3 regions of the Kitasatospora sp. NPDC059646 genome follow, and region 3 is predicted to be linked to each of the others. Evidence: predicted binding sites of a transcription regulator. Region 3 holds the regulator's gene; each other region holds the start of a gene.
What was found. The regulator HspR, encoded in region 3, represses chaperone genes until heat shock. The targets are predictions, from matches to a motif close to TTGAGNNNNNNNNNCTCAA.

Region 1 (6,128 bases), on a different contig from region 3:
CTTGGTCATGTAGTCGTCGGCGCCGACGCCCAGGCCGACCAGCAGGTCCGTCTCGTCGTCGCGCGCGGTCAGCATCAGCACCGGCACCGGGCGCTGGGCCTGGATCCGGCGGCAGACCTCCAGGCCGTCGAAGCCCGGCAGCATGATGTCGAGCACCACCAGGTCCGGCTGCCAGGTGTGGAAGCCGTCCACCGCGCCCGGCCCGTCGTGGGCCACCGCCACCTTGAAGCCCTCGGCGCCCAGCCGCGCCGCGATCGACTCCGCGATGGTCGGCTCGTCCTCCACGACGAGCACCCGTCGCTGGGTACCCACCGGGCCACTGCTCATCGTCTCTTGCTGGATCTCTGTCACGGTCACGCCACCGCCCCCAGGGCTGCGGGCCGGCCGCCTGTGGGGACGGCGGGCTCCGCTTCGTAGTCGTCTTGTTCCGTCGTGGGCTGTGCCCCGCCCGCCGGTGCTGCTCCTGGCAGCGTACGGACGCCGTCCCCGCCCGGGCGGGCGGACCGGAGGATTCCGGCCGCGGACCGTCATGTTTGGCAGGTCCCCGATCGGACGGGCACGGGCCAGTACCTTACCCGCAGCACTTGCGAGCTGTAACGGTACGTGTGCGAGCGGCATATGCGCGGTCAGAGGTCTTCACAGGACTTCCTCAGACACCTCTCAGCCGCCCCGCTTATGGTGGGTCGGACGAGGCGTTCGGGAGGCACCATGACCAGCGCGGAACTGCGACGACGGCTGATCCGGCCCGGGCTGCGCGCGATACCCACCCCCCGGACCAACCCGTTCGCACTCGGTTACCTCGCACTGCTGCTCGGCACCACCCTCTACGCGCGGTTCGGCGACCCCGAGACGGTCCACCGGCTCCAGGCGGTCTCCTCCACCGACGCGCACAACCTGATGGTGCACCCCGCGCTCTCGCTCGTCGGCAGCGGACTGTGGGTCGCCGGCTCGGTGTGGATGCCCTACTTCTGGGCCTTCGGCGTCACCGTCGCACCACTGGAACGGCGGATCGGCGGCATCCGCGCCCTCGGCGTCTTCGCGGCCGGCCACATCGGCGCGACGCTGCTCTCGCAGGGCGTGGTGCTCGGCGCGGTGGCGAGCGGCGGGGCCGCCCCGGACGTCCTCGACGCCATCGACATCGGCGTCAGCTACGGCGTGCTGGCCTCGCTCGGCGGACTGGCCGGACTGCTGCGGCCGGCCGGCCGGGCGGTCGCGCTGGGGGCGGGACTGGCGCTGATCGGCAACCAGCTGCTCTCCGACCCCGACCTGGTGACCTCGGTGGGGCATCCGGCGGCGCTGCTGGTCGGCGTCGCGCTGTGGCCGTGGCTGCGGAGGGGGCGGGAACCGCGACGCCCCCGCCGGGCGGCGGCGTGGAAGGCCGCGGCGGCGGAGGGCGCTTCGTAGCGGTGCGCCCGCGCCCGCTCCCGTCCGGGGGCCTTCGCTCAGGGTGAACAGCGGCCGGGGAACAATCCGCCGCCACCGATCCTTAGTCAGGTCGACTCAACTTCACTGACTGGGGAGAGATCATGGCATCGACGTCCGTTCCGCTCACTCTGCCTGTGCTGCCGCTCGACGACGAGGTGGTGCTTCCCGGCATGGTGGTCCCGCTGGAGCTCTCGGATCCGGAGGTGAGGGCCGCCGTGGAGGCGGCCAGGGCGGGGAGCGGCGGGGGCAAGCCGCAGGTGCTGCTGGTGCCGCGGCTGGACGGCTCCTACGCGGCGGTGGGCGCGCTGGCGACGGTCGAGCAGGTCGGGCGGCTGGCGGACGGGGACCCGGCGGCGCTGGTCCGGGCCGTCCGACGGGTGCGGATCGGCGCGGGGACGACCGGGCCGGGCGCGGCGCTGTGGGTCGAGACCACGCCGTTCAAGGAGTCCGACCCTGGGCTGCCGGTGGCCGGCCGGGCCGCCGAGCTGGTCAAGGAGTACAAGGCGCTGTCCACGAAGTGGCTGCGCCGGCGCGGGGCCTGGCAGATCGTCGACCGGGTGGCCGCGATCGAGGACATCGGCGAGCTCGCCGACAACATCGGGTACGCGCCGTTCGCGACCGCCGAGCAGAAGCTGAAGGTGCTGCTGGAGGCGGACCGCCCGGCCCGGCTGGAGTACGCGCTCGGCCTGCTGCGCGAGCACCTCGCGGAGGAGGAGGTCAACGACACCATCCGCAAGGACGTCGAGGAGGGCGTCGCCAAGCAGCAGAAGGAGTTCCTGCTGCGGCGCCAGCTGGAGGCGGTGCGCAAGGAGCTGGCCGAGCTGAACGGCGACGCCGGCACCGAGGAGGACGACTACCGCTCCCGGGTGGAGGCGGCGGCGCTGCCGGAGAAGGTCCGGGAGGCCGCGCTCAAGGAGGTCGACAAGCTGGAGCGCTCCAGCGACCAGTCGCCCGAGGGCTCGTGGATCCGCACCTGGCTGGACACCGTGCTGGAGCTGCCGTGGAACGAGCGCTCCGAGGACGCCTACGACATCGCCGCCGCGCGGGCCGTGCTGGACGCCGACCACACCGGCCTCGCGGACGTGAAGGACCGGATCGTCGAGTACCTGGCGGTCCGCAAGCGCCGGGCCGAGCAGGGCCTTGACCAGCCCGACGGGCAGCAGGACGTGCGGCGCGCAGCGCCTCCCGGGAAGGGCGGTGGACGACGGGCGGGCGGCGCGGTGCTGGCGCTGGTCGGGCCGCCCGGCGTCGGCAAGACCTCGCTCGGCGAGTCGGTGGCGAAGGCGATGGGCCGGTCGTTCGTCCGGGTCGCGCTGGGCGGCGTCCGGGACGAGGCGGAGATCCGCGGCCACCGGCGGACGTACGTGGGCGCCATCCCCGGCCGGATCGTCCGGGCGATCAAGGAAGCCGGGTCGATGAACCCGGTGGTGCTGCTGGACGAGATCGACAAGGTCGGCTCGGACTACCGGGGCGACCCGGCGGCGGCGCTGCTGGAGGTGCTGGACCCGGCGCAGAACCACACCTTCCGCGACCACTACCTGGAGGTCGAGCTCGACCTCTCGGACGTGGTGTTCCTGGCCACCGCCAACGTGCTGGAGGCGATCCCGGAGCCGCTGCTGGACCGGATGGACCTGGTCCGGCTGGACGGCTACACCGAGGACGAGAAGGTCGCCATCGCCCGCGACCACCTGCTGCCCCGCCAGCTCGCCAACGCGGGCCTGGCCGCCGAGCAGCTGACCGTGGACGAGGAGGTGCTCCGCCGGCTCGCCGCCGAGTACACCCGGGAGGCGGGCGTCCGGAACCTGGAGCGGGCGATCGCCCGGATCCTGCGCAAGGTCGCCGCGCAGACCGAACTCGGCGAGCGCGCGCTGCCCGCCGCGATCGGGCCGGACGACCTGCGGGCGCTGCTGGGCCGGCCGCACCACGTGCCGGAGTCGGCGCAGGAGCCGGCCGAGCGGCGCACCGCGGTGCCCGGCGTGGCGACCGGCCTGGCGGTCACCGGCGCCGGCGGCGACGTCCTCTACATCGAGGCCTCGCTGGCGGACGCCGAGACCGGCTCGACCGGGCTGACGCTGACCGGGCAGCTGGGCGACGTGATGAAGGAGTCGGCGCACATCGCGCTCTCCTACCTGCGCTCGCGCGGCGCCGAGCTGGAGCTGCCGGTGACGGGCCTGCGCGAGCGGGGCATCCACCTGCACGTGCCGGCCGGCGCGGTGCCGAAGGACGGCCCGAGCGCGGGCATCACGATGACCACGGCGCTGGCCTCGCTGCTGTCCGGCCGCAAGGTGCGCCCCGACGTGGCGATGACCGGCGAGGTGTCGCTGACCGGCCGGGTGCTGCCGATCGGCGGGGTCAAGCAGAAGCTGCTGGCCGCGGACCGGGCCGGGGTCACCACGGTGATCATCCCCAAGCGCAACGAGGCGGACCTGGACGACGTGCCCGCCGAGGTGCTGGAGCGGCTGACGGTGCACGCCGTCGCCGACGTCCGCGAGGTGCTGCGGCTGGCGCTGGAGCCGGCGGACGTGCTGGTCGCCGCCGCCTGACGGTGTACCAGGGGTCGCGGAGCGTCCACTTCGCGGCCCCTGGTGGTTGCCGATTCGGGCCCGTGGCAGACTTCCGGCATGCCGTCCCCTACGCAGCGCGCGCTGACCGCAGTTCCGGAGCGCTACCGCCCGTTCCTGGTCAAGCACCGCAAGCTGGTGAAGTTCCTCGTGGTCGGAGGAACCTGCTTCGTGCTCACCATGCTGATCAACTTCGCCCTGAAGATGACCGTGTTCGAAGCCAAGCCGGTCGTCGCGCTGACCGTGGCGACCGTGATCGCCACCGCGGTGTCGTACGTGCTGAACCGGCAGTGGTCCTTCCGGGCCGCCGGGAAGCAGCGCGAGGCCGTGCTGTTCGTGGTGGTCAGCGCCCTCGCGGTCGGCGTGAACGACCTTCCGCTGGTGGCCTCCCGGTACCTGTTCGACCTGCGGGAGCCGGACGTCAGCCACTTCACCCAGGAAGTCGCCGACTTCGTCAGCGGAATGATCATCGGCACCCTGGTGGCGATGGTGTTCCGCTACTGGGCGATGAACCGCTTCGTGTTCACCCGGCTCTCGGACCGGGTGACGGCGCAGGAACAGGGGCGGGAGCCCGAGCGGGTCTGACCCCCGCCCCGTTCGAACCGGCCGCTCACGCCCCGTTGGGGGCGGGGCGGCCGAGCAGCGGCTTGCGGGCCGCCGCGAGGAAGGTCACCGCGACGCCGACGGCCGCCCAGACCGCGAGCACCGTCAGCGGCAGGCCGAGCGCGCTCGAACCCAGGTAGGCGACCGAGCGGGTGGCCGAGGTGCCGGCGCCGTTCGGGATCCACTCGCCGATCGCCCGCCAGAACGTCGGCAGCAGCGGCGGCGGGTAGACGCCGCCCGCGCTCGGGTTGCCCAGTACGACGAACACCAGCACGGCCAGGCCGATGCCGACGATGTCGAACAGGCACTGCATCGCCATGGTGACCGCGCCGACCGCGAACACCACCAGCGCGCCGATCGCGCTCAGGGCCAGGATCGAGCCGGGCAGCGCGTCCAGGATCGGACCGGTGATCAGGGTGCCGCCGATGCCCGCGGCGACCGAGTACAGCGCCAGGGTGCCCAGCCGGAGGCCGGCGCGGGCGGTGTTGGCGGGGCGGGCGCCGGCGCTGACGCCGAGGATCGAGGCGACCAGGTAGCCGCCGACGCACCAGCCGACCACCAGGTAGAAGCTGGACAGGCCCTTGCCGTCGCCGGAGGCCAGCGGAATGGTGTCCTTCACCTCCACGGTGCGGTGCTGGCTCGCCGCGACCTTGGTGACGATCTGCTCGGCGGCGCCGGACGCGGCCGGGCCCCGGGCCTCCGCGACCAGCAGGGTGTCCTGGGTGCCGGCCGGGTCGAACACCCAGGCCGCGTAGATCTTCTGGTCCTTGATCCGGGCCTGCGCGGTGGCCGCGTCCGGCTCGACGGAGGCGCGCACCGCGTTGTCCGGGACGGACTCCAGGGCGGCGGTCAGCTTCGGGGCGACCTCGGGCGGGGCCACCACGGCGATCGACAGCTCGTGCGGCTTCGGCTGGTGGAGCGCGCCCACGTACGAGGTGATGAAGCCGAGCTGGAGCAGCAGGACGGCGACCACCAGGAAGAACGCGCGCGGCGTCACCGCGTCCTTGAACTCGTTGACGAAGCCCTTTGCAGGCTCTGCCATGTCTGGGCATCTCCCTATCAATCCGGTGCCAGTACGCAAAACGGATACTTCATATCATGAAACAGTTGCGCATCGGGGGAGGCGCGGCCTGCGCGATACTGAGCGCCATGAACGACCCCGTGGCGGATCCGGACGCCGCCGAACTGGCATTTCTCGCGGTCGAGCGCGAGGTGGCGACGCTGTTCCGGCGCAGCCGGGCGCGGGCGGCCGAGGTCTCCCGGCTGGTGCATCCCGAGCTGGAGGCCGGGGCGTACGTGCTGCTCTCCTTCATCCGGGAGTCCGGGCGGGTGCGGGTGACCGACATCGGGCTGCACTTCGGGGTGGGCAAGGCCACGGTGAGCCGGCAGATCCGGGCGATCGAGGAGCTGGGCCTGCTGTGCCGGGAGACGGATCCGCTGGACCGGCGGGCCTCGCTGGTGTCCCTGACCGAGGAGGGCGAGCGGCGGTTCGCAGCCGCCCGGGAAGCGCGGATGGCGCGCTTCCGGGCCGCGCTGGCG
Region 2 (6,128 bases), on a different contig from region 3:
GGTCATCTTCTGCTCCTTGCCGGTGCCGAGGTCCTTCGCGGCCACGTGCATGATGCCGTTGGCGTCGATGTCGAAGGTGACCTCGATCTGCGGCAGGCCGCGCGGGGCGGGCGCGATGCCGCTCAGCTCGAACATGCCGAGCTTCTTGTTGTACGCCGCGATCTCCCGCTCGCCCTGGTAGACCTGCACGGTCACCGAGGGCTGGTTGTCCTCGGCGGTGGTGAAGGTCTCCGAACGGCGGGTCGGGATCGTGGTGTTGCGCTCGATGAGCTTCGTCATGATGCCGCCCTTGGTCTCGATGCCCAGGGACAGCGGGGTGACGTCGAGCAGCAGGACGTCCTTGACCTCGCCCTTCAGCACACCGGCCTGCAGAGCGGCGCCGACGGCGACGACCTCGTCCGGGTTGACGCCCTTGTGCGGCTCCTTGCCGGTGAGCTTCTTCACCAGGTCGGTGACGGCCGGCATCCGGGTCGAGCCGCCGACCAGGATGACGTGGTCGATGTCGGAGACCTCGATCCCGGCGTCCTTGACGGCCTGGTGGAACGGGCCTTCGCAGCGCTCCAGCAGGTCCGAGGTGAGCTGCTGGAACTGGGCCCGGGTGAGCTTCTCGTCCAGGTGCAGCGGACCCTCGGCGGAGGCCGTGACGTAGGGCAGGTTGATCGTCGTCTCGGTCGCGGCGGACAGCTCGATCTTGGCCTTCTCCGCGGCCTCCCGGAGGCGCTGGGCAGCCATCTTGTCCTGGGACAGGTCGATGCCGTAGCCGTTCTTGAACTGCTTGACCAGGTGGTCGACGATCCGCTGGTCCCAGTCGTCACCGCCGAGGTGGGTGTCGCCGGAGGTGGCCTTCACCTCGACCACGCCCTCGCCGATGTCCAGCAGGGAGACGTCGAAGGTGCCGCCGCCGAGGTCGAAGACCAGCACCGTCTGGTCGTTCTCCTTGTCCAGGCCGTACGCGAGGGCGGCGGCGGTCGGCTCGTTGACGATCCGCGCCACCTTCAGGCCGGCGATCTCGCCCGCCTCCTTGGTCGCGGTGCGCTGGGAGTCGTTGAAGTACGCGGGCACGGTGATCACCGCGTCCGTCACGTCCTCGCCCAGGTACGCCTCGGCGTCGCGCTTGAGCTTCTGCAGCACCCGCGCCGAGATCTCCTGCGCGGTGTAGCGCTTGCCGTCGACGTCCCCGCTCTCCGGGAACCGCCAGTCGCTCTCGCCCATGTGCCGCTTCACCGAGCGGGCGGTGCGGTCCACGTTGGTGACCGCCTGCCGCTTGGCGACCTCGCCGACCAGCACCTCGCCGCCCTTGCCGAAGGCCACCACCGACGGGGTGGTGCGGGCGCCCTCGGCGTTGGCGAGGACGGCCGGATCGCCGCCCTCCAGCACGCAGACCACCGAGTTCGTCGTTCCCAGGTCAATACCGACTGCGCGTGTCATGGCCGGTCTCCTCTTCCGCCCGTTCCTCCCGTCCTGCCTCAGGGAGAGGAAGGAAACTTGAGCCTTATGGACTCAATGATAGATCGATGGCTGCGGTTGGAGGAGAAGCAGCGGGACGTCGGCGTCGCTCCCCTGCTGCGACGGGACGAGCGGGCATCTTGACAGCGACCGGGGACGGTTCTATCCAGGTCAATGAGGAGGTTTGCCGGGGGGGTTGCCCGGGAGGTGAGCCGCCATGACGGGATCGCGAGACCGCCGCGACCACTACACGGTGCTGGGCGTGGAGCCCACGGCCTCCGCGCGGCAGGTCACCTTGGCCTATCGCGCCCTGGTCCGGCTCCTGCACCCCGACACCGGCCCGGCCGAGCCCGGATCGGCGGAGCGACTGGGTGCCGTGGTCGCCGCCTACGAGGTCCTGCACGATCCCGAACTGCGGGCCGCCTACGACGCCGAACGCGAAACCACCCGGCCGCACCCCGTGGCCGGCCGCACGTCGGACCGTGCCCCGGCCGCCGTCCGCCGGGTGTCCGTACGCATCGTCCGGGACGCCGATGGCGCAGGGTCGGCACGTGCCACGCCGCCACCTGCCGGAGCGGCAACGCCCCCTCGGTCCGAACCGCTCATCCGGGTGGGCCCGGTGTCGGTCGCACCACTGGGCGCGTCGGCCCCGGCCCCGGACGCTCCCGGCGACCCGTGGCGGTGGACGGTGCATCGGCTGCGGGAGGTGGAGCCATGGCTGTGAACGGCACTGATTTCCGCAGCGCCGTCTCCTGGTGGGACGACCGGGTCACCGTCGCGGTCGCGGGCGAGGTCGACCTCGCCACCGCGGCGGAGCTCGAGAACCGCGTCAAGGAGTGCCTGGCACGCCGGCCCAGCCGCGTCGACCTCGACTTCGCACAGGTGAGGTTCTGCGACAGCTCGGGCGCCGACGCCGTGGAACGCCTCCACCACCAGGCACGGGAGGAAGGCGTCGACCTGAAGGTCACGGAGGTGCGGGCCCCGATCGTCGCCCGACTCTTCGACCTCCTCGGCCTCGCCGACCTGGTCGAACCCCACCGGCCCGGCTGACCTCGGCCATGCAGTCCCGAGCCTTGGGAGCGCTTCTGGTTGGCGGCGCCGGCCCCGTCGCCGCTACGGACGCAGGGCCGTCCACGTCGGGGCCTTCGCCACCGTCGCCGCCGGCCGGGCCGTGGGAGGCGGCTCTATGCCTGGTCGTCCCAGTGGACGCGGCGCAGCCCGAGGTCGTCCAGCAGGTACGTTGCGTCGTCCCGGCGGACCGCATCGGTGGCGGCGACTGCTTCCAGTTCGCCCAGGAGGCGATCGCGGTCTCCCGTGGGCAACTGCCTCAGCCAGTGCACGATGCGGGGGAAGTCCATGTCGAGATTGGCGTAGTCGAGCGAGACCAGGATTGCGGCACTGGCACTCTCGTAGGTCGCCGGCTTCGCGCTCTTCCGAGCTTCCGGCCCGCTCCACTCGCTGGACATGGACGCACTATATGTCTCCGAGCAGGCTGACCTTCCCGAGTTCATTGCTCGTACCCGCGCCCCGACTGGTGCAGCGGGCGCGGAACCGCCTCCGGCAGGCGCGCCGACGCGCCGATCGTGCGAAGGACGCCCGTCGGCGCGTGCGGCCACGGGGATAGCGGCAGCGCGGCCGACCAGCCACCGGAAACTGCCGCAAGGCGCTCTACCGCCGTGTTCGTCCGCACCCGATATCGGCTTCTGCCGGGGAATGTCAGCGCGCATGAACAGGGTCTTTCCTGGTAGCAGGGGTGTCCGCGCGAATGACCTGTTGAACCCTGACGAGTCGCTGACTCTGCACCAAGGAGACAAGGTCACCTACAGCGTCGAGGAAGGCTCCCGTGCGACTGCGGTCGAGAAGGCCTGACCGCCGTGTGTCGGACCTCCGCGGTGTCCGCCACGTCACTGCCGCTCACCGTGCATGAACGGAGGGCGGGCTAGGTTTCTGTCCGGCGGATCATGTGATCGCCTCGCGTGGACCATTGGTTGGTCGTGGGGCGGGGCGATCTGACGAACGACGAGTGGATGCAACTGGCACCACATCTGCCGAAGACCGGGCACCGAGGCGGACGGTGGACTGATCACCGGACGATGATCAACGGGATCCTGTTCCGGGTCCGCACGGGCGTCCCGTGGCGGACCTGCCGGAGCGGTTCGGTAGCTGGAAAACCGTGTACGAGCGCCACCGCCGGTGGTCGGCGGACGGCACCCGGGAAGGATCCTCCAAGGCGTCCAGGCCGAGGCCGACTCCCAGGAGCGCATCGACTGGAGCATGGTGAGCGTGGACTCCACCTCGCGCCGGGCCCACCAGCACGCTGCCGGTGCACCGCACGGAACACCCCGTATCCCGAAGCGGAGATCAACGCCCCGGCAGCACCGCCCCGACGAGGAAATCGGCCGGTCACGTGGCGGTCTGACCTCCAAGATCCACCTTGCCGGGGAAGGCGGACGTCGTCCACTGGCCATGCTGATCACGCCCGGTCAGTGGGGCGACAGCCCGCAGCTGATCCCGGTCCTGGAACGCATCAGGGTCAAGCGCCCAGCGGCGGCCATCCGCGCACCCGCCCCGACCACCTCGGTGGCGACAAGGCCTACAGCTCCCGCCGCAACCGTCGCTACCTGCGCAGACGCCAGATCAAGCACACCATCCCGGAGCCGAAGGACCAGCGGGCCAACCGCCGGCACCGCGGCAGCCAAGGAGGCCGGCCCGCGGGCTTCGACATGGAGACGTACAAGCGCCGCAACGAGGTCGAGCGCACGATCAACCGGCTCAAGCACTCCAGGGCCGTCGCGACGCGGTACGACAAGCGAGCCTACGTCTTCCACGGCACCGTCACCGTCGCGTCGATACGCCTGTGGCTCAGTCCCTGAACCGCCGCACAGGGTATCTACAGCAGTCCCAGGACGGAGGCACTCCACCCGAGGGCCTCGGGTGTGTGCCAGCGGGGTCGCTCTCCGGTCCCGGCCATGGCCCGGCCTGCCGCGAACGCTTGCCGGTGGGCCGGCTGGTGTTCCTGAACCCTCCTCCAGAGTGCCTGCGCCTGCGGGTGGTAGCCGGTGCTGACGAGGAACTCGACCAGATCCTGCGCGAACCCCCACCTGGTGAGAAGAGGATCAGGAACTGTCCGCGCGATCTGCTCGGGATCGGCGGTACTGGCGAACCACTGGAGCGCGGTGTCACGAAGGTGAGCTGCGAACTGCTCCAGTTGCGTCGGACGCTCCTCGGCCTGGGTGAGCACCACGAAGTGCTGACCAGGCATGTCGAGGAAGCTGGAGGCGCAGACGATCGACTCGACGGATTCAGGGCGGTCAACGGTCAGCTCGGGGTTGGCCCGACGCCACCTGCCCAGGTCGTCGTCGAAGACGGTCAGGCTCGTCACGGTGAACTTGATCAAGTGTCCCGATCGGTTCCACTTGCTCTTCTCCAACTGGAGCACCTCCCGGCGAACCGATTCCCGGCGCTCCAGCGAATGCCGAGACCTGACCCACCCGAACCCGTCGAGCATCCCAGCCAGGCAAGCGGCCCCGGCATGGACAACATCAGCTGGCTTATCGGCCTCAATCAGGCGGGTGATCAGGTCATCAGGCAGCGTCGAGGTCACCTCGCACATGATGCCGCACGAAGATCCGCCGGACAGAACCTACCCGTCCTCGTGGTCGTGCCCGGCGTCGCGGTACCGGGGCAGCGCGGCGATGCCCTCGGTGAAGGCCGCCTGGTCGGCGGGGACCACGATCAGGTCCGCGTGCGTCCCCACGGCGGCGCGGACGAGGGCGTCCGTCGCAGCCGTCTCCCAGGAGTAGCCGACGCCGAAGGCGGCGAGGTCCGCGGCGGACAGTGCGAGGTCGGTCGGCTCCGGGCCCACCCACAGCGGTGGCAGGGAGGGCAGGGAGCGGCTGATCAACAGGGCGGCGGCCTGGCCGCGTTGGAGGATCGCGGTGGTGTCGGCGAGTCCCTCGGCCGTGTCGTGGTCACGGGCTCTGCGGGTGAGGAAGGCGTCGAGCCGGCGCTGGTCGGGTTCGGCCAGTCGGTCCGCCATCAGCAGGGCCGCCTCGTGTTCCAGGACCGCCCGTCCGGGCTCGGGCCGGTGGTGCTCGGTGTCGCGCAGTTTGACGATGCGGCGTGCCAGCGGGCCGGGGGCCAGCCGGATCATCGTGTTGGCGGCCCAGGGGTGTCCGGCGATCACGATGAGCTCGGGGGCGTCGTCCGGGGCGACGCTCGCCAGTTCGCCGAGGATCCGCTCGGCCTCGGGGGCCCAGTCGGTGAGCGGGATCCGCCGGTGCACGGCGGTGGAGTTGACGCGGTTGGCCGGCCAGCGGCCCAGGTCGTGGTCGATTTCGAGCTCCTCCCCGTTCGCCGTGCGGCCCGGCGGGTGGACCCGGTGGAGGGAGACGGCGGCGTAGGGGAGGTCCGGAGCGCGTTGGAGGACCAGCGGAAGGACGTCGGGCAGCGTCCCGTACCGGGCGGTGTCCTGCGTCGGCGGCTCCGCGAGGCGTTCGTCGAGCAGGATCCGCCCGGCTGCGGCGAACACGGCCTGCCCGTGCCGGCCGACGACGCCTCGCTTCGCTCCGGCACCCGCGATGACGGTGTCGATCGCCGTGACGGTGTCCGGGTCCGCGTCGTGGGCCAGCAGGTTCTCCCGCAGGTGCCGCCAGCGCAGCTCGATCGCCCGGTCCGGATCG
Region 3 (6,128 bases):
GGCCTCCTGCGACCAGGTGTCGTCGAACACCAGCGGCAGCACGGGGGAGACCTGCTCGATGGTGGCGATCAGCGGGTTGTGGGTGATCGCCTCGTCGACCAGCAGCACGATCGGCTTGCGCAGCGCCGAGGCCCAGCCGAGCTCCAGGCTCACGCCGGCCGACAGCGGGGCGCCGATGTAGGCGAAGACCAGGTCGGCGCTCTGCATCGCCCGGAAGTCCGAGGGGACCCGCGGCTCGGGGGCCCGGCCGGCCACCGTCCACGCGTCGCTGTGGTGGGCGCTGTACACCGCGGCCCCGCTGCGCAGCAGGGTGCTCCGCAGGGTGGTCAGCCTGGTCCGGCTGGCCAGCGTCACGACGCTGTCGGCCGGCCCGGTCAGCCGCATCAGGGGCGCGGCCAGGAACACCCGTGCCCGTCGGCCTTCACTGCTGCTGACCGTCTGGTGACGCAGATCTGGCTCACTCATTTCGACTCCGGGGGAAAGGCCTGGCCCGGGTGTGGTCCGGTCAGGCATTCGTTGTTTGGGAATGCTGCTGAGCATCCGCTATCGTCTCGACAAAATTGGCGCGCCCATGCCATCTGCGGTTCCCCCGTGCACGGGACTTGCCGTTGCCGATCGATGGTGGACTGATCGTCTCGGTAGGGGGGCCCGGCCGTCCACTGGTGCCCAGTGTCATCTCCCTGCCTGGCAGCGAGATGACACTGGGCACCCCTTGGGCTGCGGCCTGTCGGTCTGCGAAAGTTGTCGACGGTGAATTGGTAGGAGTCGGGGTGTGCTTGACTGACCGTCGTACTCTGGACGCTGATATGACTGGTCGCCGGAGCAGGCCCGACTCGTCGGACCGGCTTGGGGGAAGGAGAGTCCCAATGCGCAGGACGCGCCACTTCGTGGCATCGGCCGCACTCGTGCTGACAGCGGTGGTGTTCGGGGCTGCCCCGGCCCACGCCACCGACATCATCTGGACCGGTTCGAAGTCGGACCCCGTCACGGCGGAGGCCGCCTCGGCGCCGCTGCCGCTGCCGAAGGTCCAGTCCCTCACGTCCGACATCATCTGGACGTGATGAACGCCGGACGTCGCTAGTCGAGGGCTCCCTCGGCATCCATCGCATCCATCATCGGATTGCTGCGGTGGCCCTCGGCCAGCTTCCAGCCCAGCTGAAACAGCGTCTCCGCGTTGTATTCCTCGCGCAGTTCGGCGATGTGCCGGGCCAGCGTCCGTTCGCTGAGGCCCAGGTTCCTGGCTATCACCCGGTGGCCCACGCCCTGCAGCAGCATTCTGATGATGTTCTGCCGGAGCAGTGAGACGACCTCGACCGGCACGTCGTTTCCGTCGAGGAACGGAATCGCGCGCTCCCAGCAGAGCTCGAACGTGTTGACCAGATAGGCGATCACCGGTTCGTCGCGGACGACCGCCGCCCGTTCGTTGTCGTCGGCGAACGGAATGATGGCGATTCTGCGGTCGATGACGATCAGCCTGGTGAACGGCTCGCCCAGCGTCCGCACCTCGCCGCCCGCCCTGGTCACCGCCGCGACGTACTCGCGGACCGGCGCCGAATAGCGGGTGCTCGGCTGGTAGATCGTCCGGCGTGCGACGCCCCGGCGGAGCATTCCGGTGTCCAGGGCTATCGCCGTGGCCGGCGGGAACGACCGGGCACCGCCGCCGGGCTGCGCGCTGAGCACCTCGTGGTTGGCCGACTGGCCGAATTCGGCCAACCGCCGGTTGATCTCGGCCTTTCCGGAGATGTGTTCGACGATCCCGCCGGTCTGGTCGGACGCCAGCCCGCCGCCGTACGCCTGGCTCAGCTCCTGGAGGTCCGCGGGCAGGTTCGCGGCCCTGGTCAGCAGCTCCAGGGCACTGCGCTGCCAGGAGGCGCTCAGGCCGGCGGCCAGCTGCTGCGGGTCGACCGCCATCAGCAGCTTGGGGTCGTTGACGTCCGGGACCAGCAGGCCGATGTCCAGCAGTTCCTGGAGCGCCGCCGGACGCTGGTCCTCCGGTCGGGCGGGGCACGAGCGGCCGGCGGTCCCGAGGATCGATTTGTAGAGTTCGCGGGCCTCGGCAGACACGACACCGAGGCCGGCGGTGGTGAGACCTGGCACTTCAGCCCTGTCCATCTGTTGCCCCTGCCCTAGCTCGAACGGCGCCACGATCCTCTTGTGGGGGTGATCCTAGGCGGCGATCACCCGGGACGGTCCGCCGTGCCACCCGGGAACCACCGACGGATCGCCAGACGCACTCTCTCATCATGGCAAAGCCGCCGATACCCCCCGGTGGGCAGGGATGTCGGCGGCTCGCGGGCCTCAGCGCTTCGGGCGCCACACCACCAGGGCGCTGGACTGCTGGACCTGCTGGTACGGCACCAGGTCCCGGCGGTAGGAGGCGTGCACGGCGGCCTCGCGCTGCTGGAGGGTGGCGGCGGCGCCCTCCAGGGCGTCGACCAGCTCGGACACCCGGGACTGCAGCGCGGCGACCTGGTTCTCCAGTTCGATGATCCGCTTGATGCCGGCCAGGTTGATGCCCTCGTCCTGGGAGAGCCGCTGGACCTCGCGCAGCTGCTGGATGTCCCGGGCGGAGTAGCGGCGGCCGCGGCCGGCGGTCCGGTCCGGGCTGACCAGGCCGAGCCGGTCGTACTGGCGCAGGGTCTGCGGGTGCAGCCCGGACAGTTCGGCGGCGACCGAGATCACGTAGACCGGGGTGTCCTCGGTCAGCACGTACGTCGGCGGGCCGGCGGGGCGGGCGCGCCCGGCGCCGGGCAGGCCCTCGCCGATGCCGGCGCCGATCCGGCCGTCGGTGCCGTGCGGGCTGTCGGGGTGGGGACTCATCGGGATCTCACGCTCCCTCCGCCGCCTTGAAGAGGGCGGCTCGCGGGTCGTCCGAGGCGGTGGCCTCGCGGTACTGCTCCAGTGCGCTCAGTGCGTCGCCGCTGACGATCTTGGGAACGGCGACCTCGACGGTGACCAGCAGGTCGCCACGGGTGCCGTCCTTGCGGGTGGCGCCCTTGCCGCGGGCCCGCATGGTCAGGCCGTTGGCGCTGCCCGGGGGCAGCTTGAGCTTCACGGCCGGGCCGTTCAGCGTCGGCACCTCGATGGTGCCGCCGAGCGCGGCCTCGGGGAAGCTGACCGGCACCGTCACGGTGAGGTTGTCGCCCTTGCGCCCGAACACCGGGTGCGGGTCGACGTGCACGGTGACGTACAGGTCGCCGGGCTGGCCGCCGCGCTCGCCCTGGGCGCCCTTGCCCTTGAGCCGGATTCGCTGGCCGTCCTGCACGCCGGCCGGGATCCGGACCTGCATGGTGCGGGCCGAGGCGGCCCGGCCGCTGCCGTGGCAGACGGTGCACGGGTCGTCGACGATCATGCCGCGGCCCTTGCAGTCACGGCACGGCTCGGACAGCGCGAACGCGCCCTGGCCGCGGCTGACGGTGCCGGCGCCGACGCAGGTCGGGCAGACCCGGGGGGTGGTGCCGGCCTTCGCGCCGGTGCCGGCGCAGGCGCGGCAGGCGGCCTGGGAGGTCATCCGCAGCGGCACGGTCGCGCCGTCCACGGCCTCCTCGAAGTTCAGCGTGACCTCGGTCTCGACGTCCGCGCCGCGGCGCGGCTGCGCGGTCTGCCGGCCGCCGCGGTTGAACAGGCCGCCGAACACGTCGCCGAGGCCGCCGCCGCCGGTCGCCCCGCCGCCGCTGAACAGGTCGCCGAAGTCGAAGCCGCCGGCGCCGCCCGCTCCGCCGGGCCGGAAGCCGCCGCCGGCGAACAGCGAGCGCGCCTCGTCGTACTCCTTGCGGCGCTTCTCGTCGGAGAGGACGTCGTACGCCTCGGAGATGTCCTTGAACCGCTCCTCGGCCTTGGCGTCGCCCTTGTTGGCGTCCGGGTGGAACTCGCGTGCCAGCTTCCGGTACGTCTTCTTGATCTCGGCGGCGGTGGCGTCCTTGGGCACGCCGAGGACCTTGTAGTAGTCCTTCTCCACGTAGTCCTTAGCGCTCATGGCCTTTGACCGCCACCTCCCGTAATCCTGAAGTCTGTTGGTGAAGCGTGTTGTTGTGAAGAGCCCGGGATACGGCGCTGCGGAGCCGGCCGCCGTACTGGACGACGTACGACTCCGCAGCGCACGGGGACTCTACTCAGCTGTCGGACGAGCCGTCAGCCTTGTCGCCGTCCGGCTCGCCGGTGGTCTGGGTGCCCGGCTGGGGCTCCGCGACCGCGACCATCGCCGGGCGGATGATCCGCTCGCCGATCCGGTACCCGGGCTGGAGGATCTGCACGCAGGTGTCCTCCGTGACGTCCGACGAGTAGCTGTGCATCAGCGCCTCGTGGATGGTCGGGTCGAAGGGCTCGCCCTCCTTGCCGAACTGCTGCAGCCCGAGCTTGGCGACGACCGTCTCCAGCGACTCGGCGACGGACTTGAAGCCGCCCGTCACCTCGCCGTGCTCGCGGGCGCGGCCGATGTCGTCCAGCACCGGGATCAGCGACTCCACGATGTTGGAGACCGCGATCTCGCGGACGGTGGCCCGGTCGCGCTCGACCCGCTTGCGGTAGTTCTGGTACTCCGCCTGGAGGCGCTGCAGGTCGGCGGTGCGCTCGCCGGCCTCGCGCTTGGCGGCGGCCAGCTCGTCGGCACCCGCGCCCGAGACGGCCTCTTCGGCGGCCTTCAGCACGGCTTCCTCGGCGGCGGAGTCGTCGCCGGGCTGCTCGCCCTGCGGCTTCTCCGTCATGCCGCACCGCCCTTGGGCTTCTCGTCGTCGACGATCTCGGCGTCGACCACGTCGTCGTCCTTGGCGCCGGCCTCGCCGGCACCGGCCGCACCGGTGGCCGCACCCGCGCCGTCGGCCTGGGCGTAGAGCGCCGCGCCGAGCTTCTGCGCGGTGGTGGAGACCTTCTCGGTGGCGGTGCGGATGGCCGCGATGTCCTCGCCCTTGAGGGCTTCCTTGAGCTCGCCGATGGCGGTCTCGACCTCGGTCTTGACGTCGGCCGGGAGCTTGTCGGCGTTGTCGGCGATGAACTTCTCGGTCGAGTAGACGAGCTGCTCGCCCTGGTTGCGGGTCTCCACGGCCTCGCGGCGCTTGTGGTCCTCCTCCGCGTAGCGCTCGGCCTCCTCGCGCATGCGGTTGACCTCGTCCTTCGGCAGCGAGGAGCCGCCGGTGACGGTCATCTTCTGCTCCTTGCCGGTGCCGAGGTCCTTCGCGGCCACGTGCATGATGCCGTTGGCGTCGATGTCGAAGGTGACCTCGATCTGCGGCAGGCCGCGGGGGGCCGGCGGCAGGCCGGTCAGCTCGAACATGCCGAGCTTCTTGTTGTACGCCGCGATCTCGCGCTCGCCCTGGTAGACCTGGATCTGCACGGAGGGCTGGTTGTCCTCGGCGGTGGTGAAGATCTCGGAGCGCTTGGTCGGGATCGTGGTGTTGCGCTCGATGAGCTTCGTCATGATGCCGCCCTTGGTCTCGATGCCCAGGGACAGCGGGGTGACGTCGAGCAGCAGGACGTCCTTGACCTCGCCCTTCAGCACACCGGCCTGCAGGGAGGCGCCGATGGCGACGACCTCGTCCGGGTTGACGCCCTTGTTGGCGTCCTTGCCGCCGGTCAGCTCCTTGACGAGCTCGGCGACGGCCGGCATGCGGGTCGAGCCGCCGACCAGGACCACGTGGTCGATCTCGGACAGCTGGATGCCGGCGTCCTTGATGACGTTGTGGAACGGGACCTTGCAGCGGTCCAGCAGGTCCGAGGTGAGCTGCTGGAACTGGGCCCGGGTGAGCTTCTCGTCCAGGTGCAGCGGGCCCTCGGCGGAGGCCGTGATGTAGGGCAGGTTGATCGAGGTCTCCGAGGAGGAGGACAGCTCGATCTTGGCCTTCTCGGCGGCCTCGCGCAGACGCTGCAGGGCCATCTTGTCCTTGGACAGGTCGACGCCGTGGCCGGCCTGGAAGACCTTCACCAGGTGGTCGACGACGCGCTGGTCCCAGTCGTCGCCGCCGAGGTGGTTGTCGCCGTTGGTGGCCTTGACCTCGACCACGCCGTCGCCGATCTCCAGCAGGGAGACGTCGAAGGTGCCGCCACCGAGGTCGAAGACCAGGATGGTCTGGTCGTCCTTGTCCAGGCCGTAGGCCAGGGCGGCGGCGGTCGGCTCGTTGACGATGCGCAGGACG

Region 1: the regulator HspR is predicted to act here: its motif matches at 1,486-1,504, upstream of lon (endopeptidase La).
Region 2: the regulator HspR is predicted to act here: its motif matches at 1,486-1,504, upstream of dnaK (molecular chaperone DnaK).

Annotation. Positions count from the first base shown of each region.
Region 1 covers NZ_JBHWDS010000004.1:11,090-17,217, forward strand. The annotation lists gene ACFV1L_RS03645 (response regulator transcription factor) at 1-327, opposite strand, end outside; gene ACFV1L_RS03650 (rhomboid-like protein) at 709-1,404, shown strand; gene lon (endopeptidase La) at 1,527-3,968, shown strand; gene ACFV1L_RS03660 (GtrA family protein) at 4,047-4,571, shown strand; gene ACFV1L_RS03665 (DUF3533 domain-containing protein) at 4,597-5,631, opposite strand; gene ACFV1L_RS03670 (MarR family winged helix-turn-helix transcriptional regulator) at 5,739-6,128, shown strand, end outside.
Region 2 covers NZ_JBHWDS010000013.1:19,710-25,837, reverse strand. The annotation lists gene dnaK (molecular chaperone DnaK) at 1-1,428, opposite strand, end outside; gene ACFV1L_RS11615 (J domain-containing protein) at 1,664-2,170, shown strand; gene ACFV1L_RS11610 (STAS domain-containing protein) at 2,167-2,496, shown strand; gene ACFV1L_RS11605 (hypothetical protein) at 2,631-2,912, opposite strand; partial or broken gene ACFV1L_RS11600 (IS5 family transposase) at 3,441-4,319, shown strand; gene ACFV1L_RS11595 (hypothetical protein) at 4,337-5,050, opposite strand; gene ACFV1L_RS11590 (hypothetical protein) at 5,090-6,128, opposite strand, start outside.
Region 3 covers NZ_JBHWDS010000016.1:137,605-143,732, reverse strand. The annotation lists gene ACFV1L_RS14505 (hypothetical protein) at 1-465, opposite strand, end outside; gene ACFV1L_RS14500 (hypothetical protein) at 867-1,061, shown strand; gene ACFV1L_RS14495 (hypothetical protein) at 1,078-2,145, opposite strand; gene ACFV1L_RS14490 (heat shock protein transcriptional repressor HspR) at 2,299-2,820, opposite strand; gene dnaJ (molecular chaperone DnaJ) at 2,828-3,976, opposite strand; gene grpE (nucleotide exchange factor GrpE) at 4,113-4,703, opposite strand; gene dnaK (molecular chaperone DnaK) at 4,700-6,128, opposite strand, start outside.